2 regions of the Pristimantibacillus sp. Z349TD_6 genome follow, and region 1 is predicted to be linked to the other one. Evidence: riboswitches for the same ligand, from Rfam matches in the RefSeq annotation. Region 1 holds a riboswitch; the other holds the start of a gene.
The links. Region 1 has a riboswitch for cyclic di-GMP ahead of AC0VYE_RS02490 (hypothetical protein). Riboswitches for the same ligand answer to the same signal wherever they lie in the genome.

Region 1 (7,990 bases):
AACAAGCATGGGGATTTGGGGATTGATCGCTGCTCAGATCTTCGTTCAAGTTGTATATAATAATTGGATGTGGCCTTTTAAGGTAATGAAGTCATTAAATACACACCCTTTTGGGATGTTCCGTTTAGGCTTAAAAGAAATAAGTAAATTAAAAGGTATAAGAACTCAAAAAAATAGAAGTGTATAAATGATTAAACGAGAAAACGAGAGTTGAAATAAATGCAGATAAATATCCAATGAAAACATTGGTATTTGAGACGGTGAAGTATATTGTGTTAATTTGGCGGATTAACAAAATGCGCAAATGCACACTGATAGAATTTATATAGAGATATGTTAATAGATATTCGAATTAAGTGAATACAATATAATAATTAGGGGTAATAAAATGAAAGTAATAATTTTAGCCGGTGGAAGTGGCACGAGGTTATGGCCTCTTAGTAGAGAACGATTTCCGAAACAATTTGTAAAACTACAAGTTGATGAACCTTCATTGTTTCAAGATGCATTTAATAGAAGTTTATTGTTAACAGATATAGACAATATTTATGTTGTAACTAATAAATATTATAAATACTTAGTCATGGGTGAAGTTGAGGAGTTGGGTTATGACTATAATGAGAAAAATATTTTAGTTGAACCTGAAGCGAAAAATACGTTACCAGCGATTTATGCCGGCGTACATGAAATAGCAATAAAGGGAAATGACTCGGTAGTAGTCTTTCCATCCGATCATATGATTAACAAAACTGAAGATTTTATTAAATTAGTTACGGCTTCAGAAGAGTTAATGAAAGATTCATTAATTACTTTTGGGATTCAACCTGAGGGACCTAATATAGGATTTGGTTATATTTCTCCTGGAGATAAAAAAGGTAATGGATTTGTCGTTAATGAGTTTAAAGAAAAACCTGATCATGTTACGGCATTAGAGTATATTAGATCTGGGTACTACTGGAATAGTGGGATATTTATGTTCAACACTAAGGTTTTTATGGATGAAGTGAATGTACTGGTACCAGAGATATATGAAGCTTTTGAATCGAGTTTAAATCTAAAAGAAGCTTTTTCAAAAATCAATACGAATATCTCTATGGACTATGGAATTATAGAGAAGAGCTCAAAAGTTACTGTAGTACCTGCAGATATAGGTTGGAATGATCTTGGAAGTTTTGATTCATTTTACGAAGTTTTTGATAAAGATGAAGCAAATAATATTTCCAATAGTAACAACATTCTGCTAGATTCAGTTAATAATATTGTGTATTCAGAAGTCGGGAAATTAGTCGCTACAGTTGGTATTGAAGATTTAATTATTATAGATAATAGAGATGCACTACTTATTTGCAAAAAAGAACAGTCTCAAAAAGTAAAAGAAATTGTAGAGATTTTAAAAGCGAGAAGAGATATAAGGACTAATTATCATGTCGAGGATTATCGTCCCTGGGGTCACTATAAAGTTTTGGAGGAAGAAAAAGGTTCTTATAAAATTAAGAAAATCACTGTTAATCAAGGGAAAGGGTTAAGTTATCAATTACATCATCATAGAAGTGAACACTGGATTGTGGTAAATGGGATGGCAAAAGTAACTATCGATAAAGATGTAAAATTTGTACGAGTTGGAGAGGGTATATTTATGAAGGCTGGACAAAAGCATCGTCTGGAGAATCCAGGGAAATTGCCGCTTGAAATCATTGAGGTTCAAATGGGTGACTATCTTGAGGAAGACGATATTGTAAGATTTGATTAGGATGATATAAAATAATGATTGAGCTCAGAGAATAAATAACCATTTGAATACATTTTATAGAATCATCTACAAAATCACATAAAAAATTGTATTTGAGAAAAGGAGTGAGTCGGTGACAATACTTGTAACTGGAGGAACCGGATATATTGGTAGCCATACCTGTGTGGAATTATTAAATGAAGGCTATGATGTAATTATATTAGATAATTTGGCTAATAGTAGTATTGTAACCGTGCATCAAATGCAAAAACTCACAGGAGTAAATATAAAATTTTATAATACTGATTTATTAGATATAAAGGGTTTAGAAACTGTTTTTTTAGAAAATAGGATTGATGTAGTTATCCATTTTGCTGGATACAAAGCAGTTGGTGAATCAGTTGAGGTGCCACTCAGTTATTATCAGAATAATATTATGGGAACACTTAATCTTTGTCAGGTTATGCAGAAATTTAATGTCAAGAAAATGGTATTTAGCTCTTCTGCTACGGTATATTCTCCTACCGCATCTGGAGCAATATCTGAGGATTTTCCTTTGGGAGCGACTAATCCATACGGACGTACAAAATGGATAATTGAAGAGATACTGCGGGATCTTTATGTTTCAGACAATAGTTGGGGTATCTCATTACTACGATATTTCAATCCTGTAGGTGCGCATGTAAGTGGTCAAATTGGGGAGAATCCGAGAGATATTCCAAATAATTTAACACCATATATTACACAGGTAGCGGTAGGGAAATTGGAACAACTTCGTATTTTTGGAGACGACTACTCTACAATTGATGGTACAGGGGTTAGGGATTATATCCATGTTGTGGATCTAGCGATAGGACATTTGAAGGCGATTGATAAAGTAATGTCCAAATCTGGTATAGAAGCATATAATTTTGGCACTGGCAAAGGTTATAGTGTGCTGGAAATGGTTCATGCGTTTGAAAAAGTATCTGGTAGGAGTATTCCCTATTCTATAGTTGATAGAAGACCCGGTGACGTAGCAGAGTGTTATGCTGACCCTACAAAAGCTAAGCGTGAATTAGGTTGGGTTGCAGAGAGAGGAATTGAAGAAATGTGTGCCGATGCTTGGCGTTGGCAGCTAAATAACCCAAATGGCTATGAGGATACTGAAGATAATGCGAATATTGGACAAAGTATCTTAGGCTAAAATAATATTGCATTTAATGGTATTAGTAAGACTAGATAATTGTGATAAACCCTATACACCCTTCAACAATTTTGTTACCATACCATTAAACAAAACAACCGCATAACCACACGATAAAGGCAAAACCATTGAAAAGTGGTGACGCAAAGCTATAGGGGCTTATCTTTTAAAAGACTGCCAGCCAGCTACCGAATATCGTGCCTCCCGCGTGGTTTATGTGGAAACATGGAGGTTATTATTATGTTCATGCGCGCAAACGTTGTACGTGAATGGCATCAGCTCTGTATGGGATTCAATGAATTGCTATGAAAAGATTGCTTAGATGAGAAAAAGCGCATGGAGATTTATTTGAGGATTGTTTATCACAAAAATAAACTAGCGGCTGTCTCATGAATAAGCACGTAGCGTGTCATTAACAAGGTCTGAAAACGCTATATCCGCAAGCTGACGCCCCGTCACTATGAAGCGTCAGCTTTTTTATTTTAAATTCTAAAAAGGAGATTCATATGCAATCATTGCTTCTTTAGTGGCTCATATGAAACCAAAACAATGAAAAAAACGAACAAAACACTAATGATTATCGCAGGTGCTCTCGTTGTTATCGGTATTGTCATTTATGGAAGCATGAGTCTCTATTCGAAGTTAAATCAGGTAGATGAACTGAATGGGCGTCTTGAAGAAGCTGCAGATAGTAATGCAGGACAAGAGTCGCCGAAGATTACGGAGCAGCCCAATGAACAATCTACTAATCAGACAGATCAGGCTTCAGAACCTGATGCTACTCCATCACAAGAGCCTGATCTAGTTCCAACGACGCAGCCAGATGAAGTCCTTAAACCTAGTCCGAGCGCAACTTTGCTGCCAGATGAAGCGTCTAATAATGTAGACAAGGGACAAAAGCCGGATAAGGGATCTACAAACTCCGAAAATAAGTCCCAGAAGAAAAAAGAGATTGATGCATCGGTTACAGCAAAGCTGGAAAAGCTGAAATCTTCGTGTCAAGCAACTAGCAATAGCTTGGTTAAGCAAATTGCGAAAGAGCTTAGCGGAGATGAAGAAGCTACGCTTGCTACTATTCAAAGTAAATATCTGAATAAGGTATTTTCTGCGGAAGCCGATTGTGATGCCAGGTTCAATCAATTAATAAGCAATGCCAAGAGCGAGTATAAAGCAGCCGATCTAGGTGAGCAAAGCTTTCCGGATTGGAGCGCGCAATACGAGAGTGCGAAGGCTGGTGCTAGAGCCAATGCGCTTGCAGTAATTGCAAACTCGCTAAACAAGTAAGCTTTACTATTCTGAGGAGGCTCTATGAAAAAGTCACGTATTCTATCTATTTTTCTGGTTGTAATGATGTTGTCATCCGTACTTGCAACCGCTGCATCCGCAGCAACCGAAACGATTAAGACAAAGACACAGCCCATTAAGCTGCAATTTGATGGACAAGCGCTTAAACTGCCCGATGGACAATATTCATTTATTCATCAAGGAAGTACATATGTACCGATTCGTTATATTTCTTACGCGCTACTAAAAACAGTAAATTGGGATGGGGCTAAAGCGACAATCTCCGAGCCAACAGAGAAAGAGCTTGCGGCTCTGAAGAAACAATTGCAAAGTGCCGCTACGGGCAGCCAGAAGCCACAAACGAGCGTTACGATTGCGATACAGCCAGTGAAAGCAACTCTTGTGTTTAATGGAAAGACGAAGGCATTGCCGGCTGGTCAATCCCTCTATGCCTATAAAGGCTCGATCTATGTGCCCATTCGTTTCTTGTCAGAATCGGTAGGCACTCAGATTAGCTACGATCCGGTGACGAAAACAGTTAGCGGTGAGTCAGAGGCATATCGAGCTGAGCAAGGTGGCGGCGGAGTAGTCCTTCCAGGCACGGGTGGCGGAACTGGAGGCTCTGGTGGTACAGGCGGTACGGGTAATGCCGGCGGTGGTGGCGTACCAGTTAAACCGACGTATGAGCAAATTACGGCAGAAGCAGAGAACAAGCTCGCTGCGCTGAAAGAAAGCTGCAAGGTAACTCTTATGGATATTGGATTGCAGTATGTAGCGGCAACGGATAAGACGGTTCAAGCTCAGCTTAAAGCTAAAGGACTTCAAGAAGTAGACAATTGCTCTGCAAAATTTGAAGTTATCATGACAGATACGAAAGCTAAGTTGACGACGAATGGGTATAGCACAGACGTTCTTGCTTCCTACAGAGAAGCCTTTAACAAAGAGCTTGAAGCAGGAAGAGCTATTGCAGAGGGTTTGATGTAGCATTGCTTCTATACGGATATAGTTTTAATTAGCCTAAAAGAACAGAAAAGAGGCAGTAGCGAAGTCTAATTGACTTCTCTACTGCCTCTTTAGTTTGTGTTATTGACCCGTGTAAATGCGGTAGATAAGTGCTGCCGCTTCCGCTTTGGTCGTGGTTTGGTTCGGCTTATAAGTACCGTCTTGGTAGCCTGTTACTAGCTTCTGCTGCATAAGAAGTGCAACGCCATCTTTTGCCCAGCTGGCAATAGATGAGCTGTCCTTGAAGCCTTTAAGCTGTTCAGTGCTTGTGCTAGTTAGTTTCTTGCTGTTGAAAATTGTAAGTGCTCTGGATAAGAATGTAGCAATTTCTTGACGTGTAATTTCTGCTTTTGGTTCAAAGGCAGTTGCCGATTTACCTTGAATTAGGCCTTGTTCGTAAGCCACAGCGATTTCATCGTAATACTCGCTATCCTTAGCTACGTCTTTGAATGGGAGGCTTAGGCCGGTCCCATCAAGACCGTAAGAGCGAACGAGCCATGCAGCGAATTGCTCGCGTGTTACTTTTTTGCTTGGACTAAATGTAGTCGTTTGATCAAGTACACCTTTGTTAAGAAGGCTATTTACAGCTGTCGCTGCCCAGTGTGTTGTTGCAATATCCGTGAACGTTTGGCCAGCCTTCATAACTGTGTATTTACTGAAATGTCCACGATTTACGTTAACGGTTTTTGTAATCGGATCATAAAGACCGCCTACAGGCTCCCAAGTTAACGTTTTTTCATTCAACAAGTAAACGGTAAGGTTTGCTAGATCCGCTTCCGAGTATTTAGTCGTATCAATATTGGATACATCAAATGATACTGGAATTGGTTTGTTGAATGCTTCTACCTTCTTGCCATCTACCGATGCATTAAACTCCATAACAGGTATGTTTGCTACTTGCTTGGCTGAAGTTGGAGCAGTTACGGTTAAATTATGCACGACTTCTGCTGCTAGTGAGATCGTTTGGCCGCTAGCTACGTTTCCGAATGTTCCTGGTTCAACAGTGAAGCCGACGTTGCCCATTGAGAGCTTAAGTCCCGCAAGACCGCTATCCTTCACAGCTTGGTAAATCTCAGAAGGCAGCTCAGCAGCGAGTTTAGTGACGTTCTCGCTTTGTTTTGGAATATTAATGGTTACAACTGGATTGATGCTCGTTGCTTTGTCTGCTCCGACTGCGCCTGTAAGGACTCTCATCGTTTCATCCAAAGCTTTTTTCGTTGTTTCTAGCTGTTGTCCGATTTTCTTCGCATCAAGCGATGTCGTAAGCGCATTGCCATCTACTTTGACATCCTTGTTATCCAGAGTGACGGTTGCAGCTTTTTCTACTGCTTTTTTGCTAAGTGAAACAAGCGAATCTTTAAGTGCATCGATCTGTGCTGCATCTATGTTACCTAGGTTTTTCAGAACAGAAGCAGTGTCTTTGATGATAACTTTAGCTAGTTCGATCGCTTTCGGACCATTCTCAACTTGTTCAAAAGCATATTTTGTATTGTTAACCATCTCTGTAATAGTTGCCGCTACTTTAGCTTTCTCACTAGCTGTTTGCATAGATTCAAGCAGTTTAGATGCCGAAGCAAGCGTTGCTGATACATTCTGAACAGACTTTTCAGCTTCTTTGCTATCCTTGACATCCTTTACTGAGTTAACAAGAGTGTTAATGAGATCCGCTGCTTTGTCAGCTTTGTCTTTATCGGTCTTGCTGTTCTCTAGCAGATCTTGTAAACCTTTGTCTACATTTACTGGTGTTGGAGATGGTGTTGGGATAACTCCTGGTCCAGTTCCCGGTCCAGGTCCAGTGTCTGGAGTTGGTTTCGTTTCCGGTTCTGTAACTTCTTCACCAACAGTGCTCACTTTAATTGTTTTATTTAACGTGAATGTCTTACCTTCCATTGTCACGGATGCGGTTATTGTATACTCGCCGTCCGCTTCAATATATATCCACTGAGGAAGGTATTCATTTTCTGTACTGTCTTGAACAACTGTTCCACTGCTGTTCTTAATGACAATTTTTGAAGCCTCCGGCAAAATATTATTTGAGCTTTTGCTCCAGCTATTGTTAAATACGATAAGCTCTGGCGTACTGTACAGCTGTACTTCATTTCCATTCTCATTAACCAGTCCGAGTTTAATCCAGCGTTGATTTACAGGAAGCATAATTTTTCCGGATTGGTCGAGACCGAAAATATCAATTCCTTTAAGAGCGGATGTTGTGATTTCTTTTTGTGTACCCGCCTTTAAATCATCCTTCGTCAAACGCACATCATATTGATATTGCTTCGAACCGTCAAATCCATTAATGGAAACGGCTACGTTGCCCGGCGTCAAATTAACGAAGTTTTCCTCAAAATGTACATATCCGCTTAGTTTGGTTTGCTTATCTGTAATATAGGCTACAGAATTAATTGTTGCGTCTCCAAGCACCTTTACTCGGGCGAGGGAGCTTGATTGGGTTGGAATATCAAGTGTATTCACATCTTGGTTCAGCTCAACGTTTTCCAAATAAATGATATTGCCTTCCATGGTTCTTGCTACTACATTATAAGTTCCCTTTGTTGCATAGAAACGGTTGTTTTCTCCTTGGTTATCGTCGATGAGGTAAGGTAGATATTCGACACCAGAGAGTTCTTTGCGTGCAATCGTTACTTCGTCCATTTGTTTGGTTAAATTGACGGTAGACACCTGCTGAAGAGGTTGCCTTGCATCGAGTACAACATTGTAGTCTTTGCCTGGTTCGGTCTTCACGGAGCCCAGCATATAATAGCCAAAAGGTGAACCGCTATTGCTGCTGC
Region 2 (7,990 bases), 1.1 Mb from region 1:
GAGATCACCGTTCTAAGACCCGTGTCGCTTGGTTCATTAACGATACCCTCTAATTTAGAGAGCGTGTCGAGCTGAACTGAGAAATTACCCAGTGATTTATATTCATTGCGATACTGATTATCCAGAAACTTCTCTCTAATCCGAGTGATGGAAGACGCCTCAACGCCTGTACCCAGCTGACCAGCTGCTGTTGATTTGGAGAAACCAACCGCGTCTATCGGTCTTGATGCAGTCATGTTCACCACTTGGCGTGAGTAGCCTGCCGTATTCGCATTTGAAATGTTGTGTCCAGTTGTATTCAGAGCAGACTGAGTGGTAAATAAGCTGCGCCTTGCCGTTTCTAAGCCATGAAAAGTGGATGCCATCGTATATTGTCCTCTCTTGTTACGTTTTCATATTAAAGCGGCCATTACGATTTAAGGCCATGCCTTGAACAGCACGATGATAGGTCGCTTCTTCCTCAGTCGGACCAAGCAGCAAATCTTGCGTAAAATGCAAATGCTCCAGAGTCATCCTTACGAGCTGTTGATTGAATTCGTTAATATCTTGAAGTTTCTTAAGTGCTGCCGACAACTCATTCCATATCGCCTGAAGCTGCTGCTTCTCATTCGCTTGGTATACAGCTTGTATGAGCTTCTCCATTTTGAACGAACGATGGGCAGTCAGCTTCTGATCAAGCATATATTTCCCTATCAAAAAGATACGCTGCTGCTCCAGATCCATGATCCGCTGAAGACTCTTCTTCTCTTTGCTGGAAATATACGAGAGCGTCTCTACTTGGTTCACTGTAATAGCCGACGTCTTCGCGTTGCCGTATTCAATAAGCTGCAGGTGCTCGTCTAAAAGCTCTTGCAAAATCACGATGATTTGCTGGATGTACTCATTCATTTAGAGGATTACTCCTTCAGGAAGGGAAGCAGCTTCTCGGCAATCTTGCCAGCTTCCACATGATAGTTGCCTGTTGCTACCGAACGCTTCAGCTGCTCAATATGTTCTGTTCTGTCCGCTCCGCTTGCTTTGCTTGTCGATAGCAATTCCTTAGCTGCAGCAGAGATTTGAACCTCGTCCTTCTGCTTTGCCTTGTCTGCTCCGCCTACTCTGGCTTCCGAATGCTTCTGGTAAGGATTAAGCGCTCCGATACGATTCGTCTCATTTATTTTCATTGTTTACCCACCTCATTATTTACAGGAACTAAAAAAGCCGATTACCTTTACAAGTATTATCGGCTTCAGTCAAGTGAAATTTTATAGTCATCAAAATATTAACTTAAATCATTTATCATTGTATCTTTCTAAGCCTTTATAAACACCCGTTTGCTTGTAAGCACTTTTTAAATCTTCTTTTCGCGATATGTCTTGGAACATCTGCTTCTTATCCTTCTCAATTCGATTGCGACAATTGTCGCAAAGATGATTATCACGAATCAAAGTTCCGCAAGATTCACAAGGGTATGACATATTAGGTGCATTCATAATGGAGATGCGTCCCTCGCGTATGAACTTCGTAATCTGCTTAATCGAAACACCCGTAGCGTCAGATACCTCAGTAATAATTGAGCCTCTAAATTCACGCAAATAGTTTGCACAAAGCTCATATTCTTTATCAATTTCTCGCATGCATGCCGGACACACGTCTCTAAAGTTTTTTGCAAAAAGCTTACCGCAGCGAGGACAATTATCTAGGTTCATCGCTCTGAGCCCTCCTTTTTTTGTAAAACCATACTAGCTATTAGTTACATTCTAATCGATAGCATTAACTTTTTCACTATCAATCTAATTATTAGATCTATCAGCCTAGCTGAATTATGAACGAGCCCAGGTCAAAATATAGATATCGAGCGGAAGCTCCGCATTAAGGTGCAAAGCCTTAGAGCAGGCTTCTGCTGTACTTCCAGTTGTGTAGATATCATCGATTAAAAGTATACGAACAGCTCTATCATTTAGATGATTTTTGCTATGGGATTCAGAGGCTAATAAGCTCAAATTGTTCGTATTCACTTCAAAAAGAGATTGTGTATCGCGCATTCTTTCGGAGCGCGTTTTGAAGCTTTGCTTCTCTGAATGTCGCGAACGAATGAGCAATTCTATAAGCGGCAGCTGAAAACGCCTCGCGATATGGCTGGCTAGCTGCTGAGCTTGGTTGAACCCCCGATCAGCTTCTCGTTCTTCACTTACAGGAACGTAGGTAATAGCATCCCAGCAGTCTGCTATTGATATTTTTGGTTTACGACTGCTGCTGCTTGCCACGATAAACTGTTGAATGATTTCCATGGTCATCGCCTCGAATGGAGGCAAAAGCATATCCCCGAGCAAAGGGGCAAGCTGCTCATTGCCCCTGTATTTATACAAGGCGAGCATGGCTCGCATCGCTTGATTATAATGAACCGCGCTGCGGTTGCATATGAATGCGCCATGCGGACGACGTGTGCAGTCTTCGCATGGGATGCCGCGCCCGCATCTACGGCAGGCGATGCGGGTCAGCCATGGTATTGCGGAGAGGCACGCTACGCAAAGGGAATTACGAAGCTGGGTCGTCAGCTTCGCGTGGTTGTAGCTGCTCGCGCTGCGAGCCTCGCTTTGCGGTTTGCCGCATAGGAGACATGCGGCAGACGTTGGAGCGAGCAGCTGCGCAGATGTGGTGAAAGCGGATTGCAGACGCTGCAGCCATGCTTTTGGCGAGACGTTCATTTTGGCGAGCCTCCTTTGGGTGTGGGGAGCAAGTAGCCTTGCTTGCGAGCCATGCGGTTCATCGTTTGAATATGGCGTACCGCCTGCAACTGAGGGCGATTGCGATCATGGCTGCAAAAGTACACACGACCGAATGGATCATCCGCAGAGCGGCCAGCTCTTCCAGCCATTTGAACCAGTGAAGCCTCGTCAAATAACCTTCCGTCCGCGTCGAGAATATAGACATCGCTTTTAGGAATCGTGACGCCCCTCTCTAGAATGGTAGTTGTGACTAGTACTCGTATATTCCGCGAGCGAAAACGCTGAACCTTCTCTGTTCGTTCTTCATCCTGTGAAGAGGTTGCTGCAACAGCAGGATGTGATAGAGCAGCACGTAATAAAGCCGCCATAGGCTCGGTTTGAACAATTTGCTGTACGAATACAAACAGCTGAGCACCTCGATCAAGCGATGACCGCATGGCCGCTAACAGCTTTGACGGCAGCTTGCGGTGCTGGAGCATCTGCTTTACTGTTGGCGTTTGTAGAAGCTTGGGCACTGGAAGCGGATGACGATGATATCGAACAGGTACTCTTGCATGAGGCAGCTTCCCTCGTTTTGCTGCTCTTTGCAGCTCGCTAGGCGGCGTAGCAGACAGCAGCAAACGAGCAGCGCCTGGCGCACAGCTCTTATCTGCTGCAAAATGCAGCAATGGGTCACCCGCAAAAGGAAACGCATCTAGTTCATCAACTACAACGAGATCAAAGCCTTGATAAAACCGCATCAGCTGATGCGTTGTGGCAAGCGTAATATCTCCGCTTTCCCAGCGCTGATCACTACCACCGTATAATGTTACGACTGACGCCTTAGGAAAAGCTTTCCGAATACGCGGGTCAAGCTCAATCACCACATCACGGCGCGGTGTGGCAATAAGCGCCTTTCCGCCGTGCAGCAGGACAGACTCAACAAGCGGAAAAATCATCTCCGTCTTGCCAGCCCCTGTTACAGCCCAAAGCAGAAACTCTCTCATCTGGCGCTGCTTGTCCAGCTTTGACAATGCCGTGTCTATCGGCGGCTCTTCCACAAACTGCAGTGCCTTGGCTGCTGCAGCTGTCTGCGCAGGGCTAAGCCCCCATTTACCAAGCCGCTGTTCATACGTCAGCTGCCTCAACCCCTTACCAGAGCCGCGAACCGTCGTCTCTGTCCAATTCAACCCCGCGCGCTGCCCCGTAATGAGCAGCTCACATTCCCGGCTTCGCCCCATCCCAATGCACGCCATGCAATAGGCGCAGTGCCTCCCGCACGCTGCACATGCCGTGCGGTGCATTTGCGCCTCGCCGCTCCCGCAGCGCAAACAGCTGCGCTCGCGCCTGCGGCGCCCTAAAGCGTCCAATCGCCCGCCACCCACGGCGGCGATTGATCCACTCAGGCGCACCTGCCCGAGCAGCGAAGCAAGCTGGAGCAATTCTCTCCAGCTTGACGCGGCACCGGGACAGCTTGCGCTAGACAACAGGGCGTGCGCCTCGCTTCGCAAAAGCGCACGTCCCTGCAGCATACCCGCGGCAAGCTTCGCTCCTGCCGCGATCTCTCCCAGCTCTGCAGCGCTATAAACTCGCGCTCCCTCGCCACCCACACGCTTAGCGCTGCTATGCTTTTCACCATTATTCGCAAGCGCTGCTCCTCCGATTTCCCCAACGACAACGCCCCCTACCTTCTCCCACCTCTCCACTAAACCAAAAAGCCTCTCTATCGCCAACGCTCCTTTCCGCTTCCCTCGATTACCCAAAAAACGCCAACGACTCCCGAAACTAATCTTACCATTATGAACTGCTTGCTCTACTCCTCCACTGTGTTTCCGATAATTTCTCTCCAACTCACTAGATTTCTGATTACTACTATTCAACCCGCCAGCTGCTGCATCTCCACTCGCCCCATCAGCTATTGCTTCCTCCGCACATGCCGCCAACAGCTCAATCGCCTCATAATCAGCATTCCGTCCTCCTTCATTCAAACTTTTACTCGCACCGTTTCTGCCGCCGCTGCCACGTTTCATAGCCGCATCCCAAAGCTCCACTGCAACGCACGCATCCCCGAGCGGCAGTTCTTCTTTTAGCAGCCATCCCTCCTCTGCGATCTCGTTGTTCAAGAATCCCGCTTTACCAAATGTTCCATGCATCCAGAAGTATTTATCCACCATTGCCTTGATGGTCAGTCGAGCCTGCCAGCAGTCTTTCACTTTCACAACATACAATTGTGCCTTCATCTCTATTCGCTCCCTCGACACTTTATAGAACTGACTTCATAATTCATCTGTTATGTTAACTATGGCCTCTCCCTTCCCTGACAAAAGGAGAATGATGTTTGCAAGCACTGTAAACAAAAAAAAGCACACCCAACAACGCATTTGCGTTATTGAGTGTGCTTCACTCCGACTATTTCATTACCGTAGAGTATATACTAAAATGGCATTTTCGACAAATCTGTCGGATTTTGCAAATCAATTAGCACCGCATGATCGGAAAGCGACACAACTCCTTCTGCCTGGAGCAGCCATAGCAGCTGAGTTCCATCCACACCCTCTGTTTGAGAACGCTTACTGCCTTCGCTTTCAGACAACGGATTAGATCCATTAGAGTGAATCCTGACCTCATCGCCCTTTCTAGCTAATCGTTCAACAATAGCCAGTGTCTCCTCTGTAACCCCTTGATCTACGATCGTCAAACGAACGTTTTTCCCCATTCGCCGAGAGAAAGAAAACAGCGAACGTACATACCATTCCATATTGTTTTGCTGAACGTCAGCAACGAGCACATAATGCTTGCTGGATTGCTGGCGCCCTCGCCAAATTCGATACGCCAGATGCACCGACAATGCAGCCAAAGCATAACAGCCAATAACAAGAAGTAGAAGTTCAAACATGGCGGCCACCTCCTCTTTGTGACACTATATGCCATGAAGAGCCCACTGGTTCCGCAATCAAGGGACAAGGTGACAAAATGTGTGTTATGCCAAAAATATATCCTGCTTTATGATGATTATTAGTCATTTTCTGACAAAGAAACACCCTTGAGCAATTTCCAATACATGTTATCATTTTAATATGAAAGCATGCATATATAACCGGTGCACGCATATAGAAAGGGAGAGTGGATTTTCACAATCAAAATAACTAGGGAAGCGATGAAGTATAATCTACAATTGGACACTTGGATTATATGGAGCTAGTAGTGTAACCGGCCCTCTTGGAACCCCACTACGTATCTAAGAGGAGAGTGAAAGATGCGTTATTTTAGGAAAAAAATCAGTTTAGCCCTGGCTCTGTTATTAATTTATTCATTGTCGCTTAGTTCCCTTGCCATGGCGGAAGGTGATAGCAATCAAGGTACGAATGCTGCAGCACTCGTAGATGAGAATAGCTGTCCACAGTACTCATCGGATCGCAAGGATGTCATTGCCACGCATTCCAATATCGTAGTCAATAATAACGGAACAGCTACCGCTACGTTCCAGACGTTAAAAGATTGTGTTAGAGTCAGCTTCTCCGGCTATGAAGGCCCTGCTGACTGGGCACCTGGACCCGGCGATACAACCATTCCATACAACAAGCAAACATTTTTTGAGGGACAGTCTATTATATATCCCAAAGCAGGTACTTACTCCGTTTCGATTAACATTCCACGATGCTTGCCTTATCAATTAGATATCTATAGCGGAGATTTAATTAAGACATTGGGTCCCGGCGCTCATGGTGACAAAATTTTAGCATGGAATCTAAAGCTTTCGAACAGCTGCACGGGTAGTATCATCATCAACAAACATTTAAATGATGTCGAGGGCGCTCCTCATGCAGGCATTACCTTCGAGCTTTGGAAAGACGATAAATTAGTCAAAAGCGGCGTTACCAATAGTGACGGTATTTTGCAATTCAACGAATTGCCTATCGGCACCTATACATTAAAAGAATTAACCTTAGATGGCTTTACCACCGATTTAGTGGCTACCCAGCAGATCGTAGTAACCACAGATAAATCTGTGCAAAAAGCAGTTATTAATACGGCTAAGCTCAAACTTGAAACGGCCTGCTCCGCCGACCCGAATAAAACAAGAGCTTGGAAAGTAACCAATGAGAGTAACATTGAGGTTTCTTATTCATGGGAAATTCCAAATTCCACTCAAACAGGAAATGGCGTAATACCTGGAAAAGGTTCCGTAAGCTTTTCAACGAATACGGAGCTCGTCAACCCAACTGATCCACAAGCTGTACCTAATACGCTGAAGATCCATTGGGGCAAGGAGAAAGAGCTTTCACTTGTGAACGCAGGCGAAACCTGCTCTACGCCTACTCCAACACCGTCATCGACACCAACTCCTACACCTGAGACTACACCTACTGCTACACCAACTCCTACACCTGAGAGCACACCTACAACTACACCAACTCCTACACCTGAGAGCACACCTACAGCTACACCATCTCCTACACCTGAGAGCACGCCTACAGCTACACCAACTCCAACACCTGAGAGCACACCTAACAATACACCACCTTCCACACCTGTGAGCACGCCTAACAACACGCCTACTGCAACAACTACAGTAACGACAACACCTACATCATCACCTGAAGCAACACCTATTGTTGAAATTGATGATGAAGATCCACCTGTTGGAGGAGTTACTGAAGGTGGAGAAGGCGAGCCGCCAATCGATCCTGTTGTTGCTGTAGATGAAGATCAAGTCCCGCTTGCTACTCTGCCAAAAACAGGCGAAAGCAGTCCGGTTCCTTATTATCTCATCGGGGCATTTGCCCTTTCAGCGGGATTCATTACTCTTCGCAAACAAAAACAAAGAAAATAATTAAGATGATATGTTCCAAAACGCACTCTTAGGCTGTTCTTATATAGCTTAGGAGTGTTTTTCTTTTCCACAACATTATTTGCAAACAAAAAAAACCCGCATCAACCGATACGGGATTTTGCTCGATATGTAAGTAATGATCAAAAAGGCTGCTACAGTGTAACCCATCCATATTTGATCGATTGGATAACAGCTTGCGTACGGTCATCAACTTCCATCTTTTGCAAAATGCTGCTCACATGGTTTTTAACCGTCTTTTCGCTAATGAATAAAAACTCTCCAATGAGCTTATTGCTCTTGCCCTCTGCCATAAGCCTTAACACCTCTGCCTCACGGCGTGTTAATGGGCTTTCATCGCCAGCAACGAACTTAACTCCCGGTTCCTGAGCAGCTGCAGCACCTGAGACAATTCCCATCTCATCCAAATACGTCATACGGCGAAGCTGGTTAATGAGCTTGCCTGTCACTT

Region 2: another riboswitch for cyclic di-GMP. It lies ahead of AC0VYE_RS31910 (SpaA isopeptide-forming pilin-related protein); the one in region 1 lies ahead of AC0VYE_RS02490 (hypothetical protein).

Annotation. Positions count from the first base shown of each region.
Region 1 is NZ_CM149662.1:555,228-563,217, forward strand. Features, by position in the region: gene wzx (O-unit flippase-like protein) at 1-187, shown strand, start outside; gene AC0VYE_RS02480 (mannose-1-phosphate guanylyltransferase/mannose-6-phosphate isomerase) at 389-1,750, shown strand; gene galE (UDP-glucose 4-epimerase GalE) at 1,863-2,915, shown strand; cyclic di-GMP riboswitch class I at 3,024-3,108, shown strand; gene AC0VYE_RS02490 (hypothetical protein) at 3,465-4,199, shown strand; gene AC0VYE_RS02495 (copper amine oxidase N-terminal domain-containing protein) at 4,224-5,183, shown strand; gene AC0VYE_RS02500 (S-layer homology domain-containing protein) at 5,283-7,990, opposite strand, start outside.
Region 2 is NZ_CM149662.1:7,349,898-7,357,887, forward strand. Features, by position in the region: gene flgK (flagellar hook-associated protein FlgK) at 1-365, opposite strand, end outside; gene AC0VYE_RS31880 (flagellar protein FlgN) at 385-888, opposite strand; gene flgM (flagellar biosynthesis anti-sigma factor FlgM) at 897-1,163, opposite strand; gene AC0VYE_RS31890 (TIGR03826 family flagellar region protein) at 1,272-1,688, opposite strand; gene AC0VYE_RS31895 (ComF family protein) at 1,803-2,687, opposite strand; gene AC0VYE_RS31900 (ATP-dependent helicase ComFA) at 2,684-4,927, opposite strand; gene AC0VYE_RS31905 (glycosyltransferase family 2 protein) at 5,122-5,583, opposite strand; cyclic di-GMP riboswitch class II at 5,829-5,912, shown strand; gene AC0VYE_RS31910 (SpaA isopeptide-forming pilin-related protein) at 5,944-7,521, shown strand; gene AC0VYE_RS31915 (response regulator) at 7,674-7,990, opposite strand, start outside.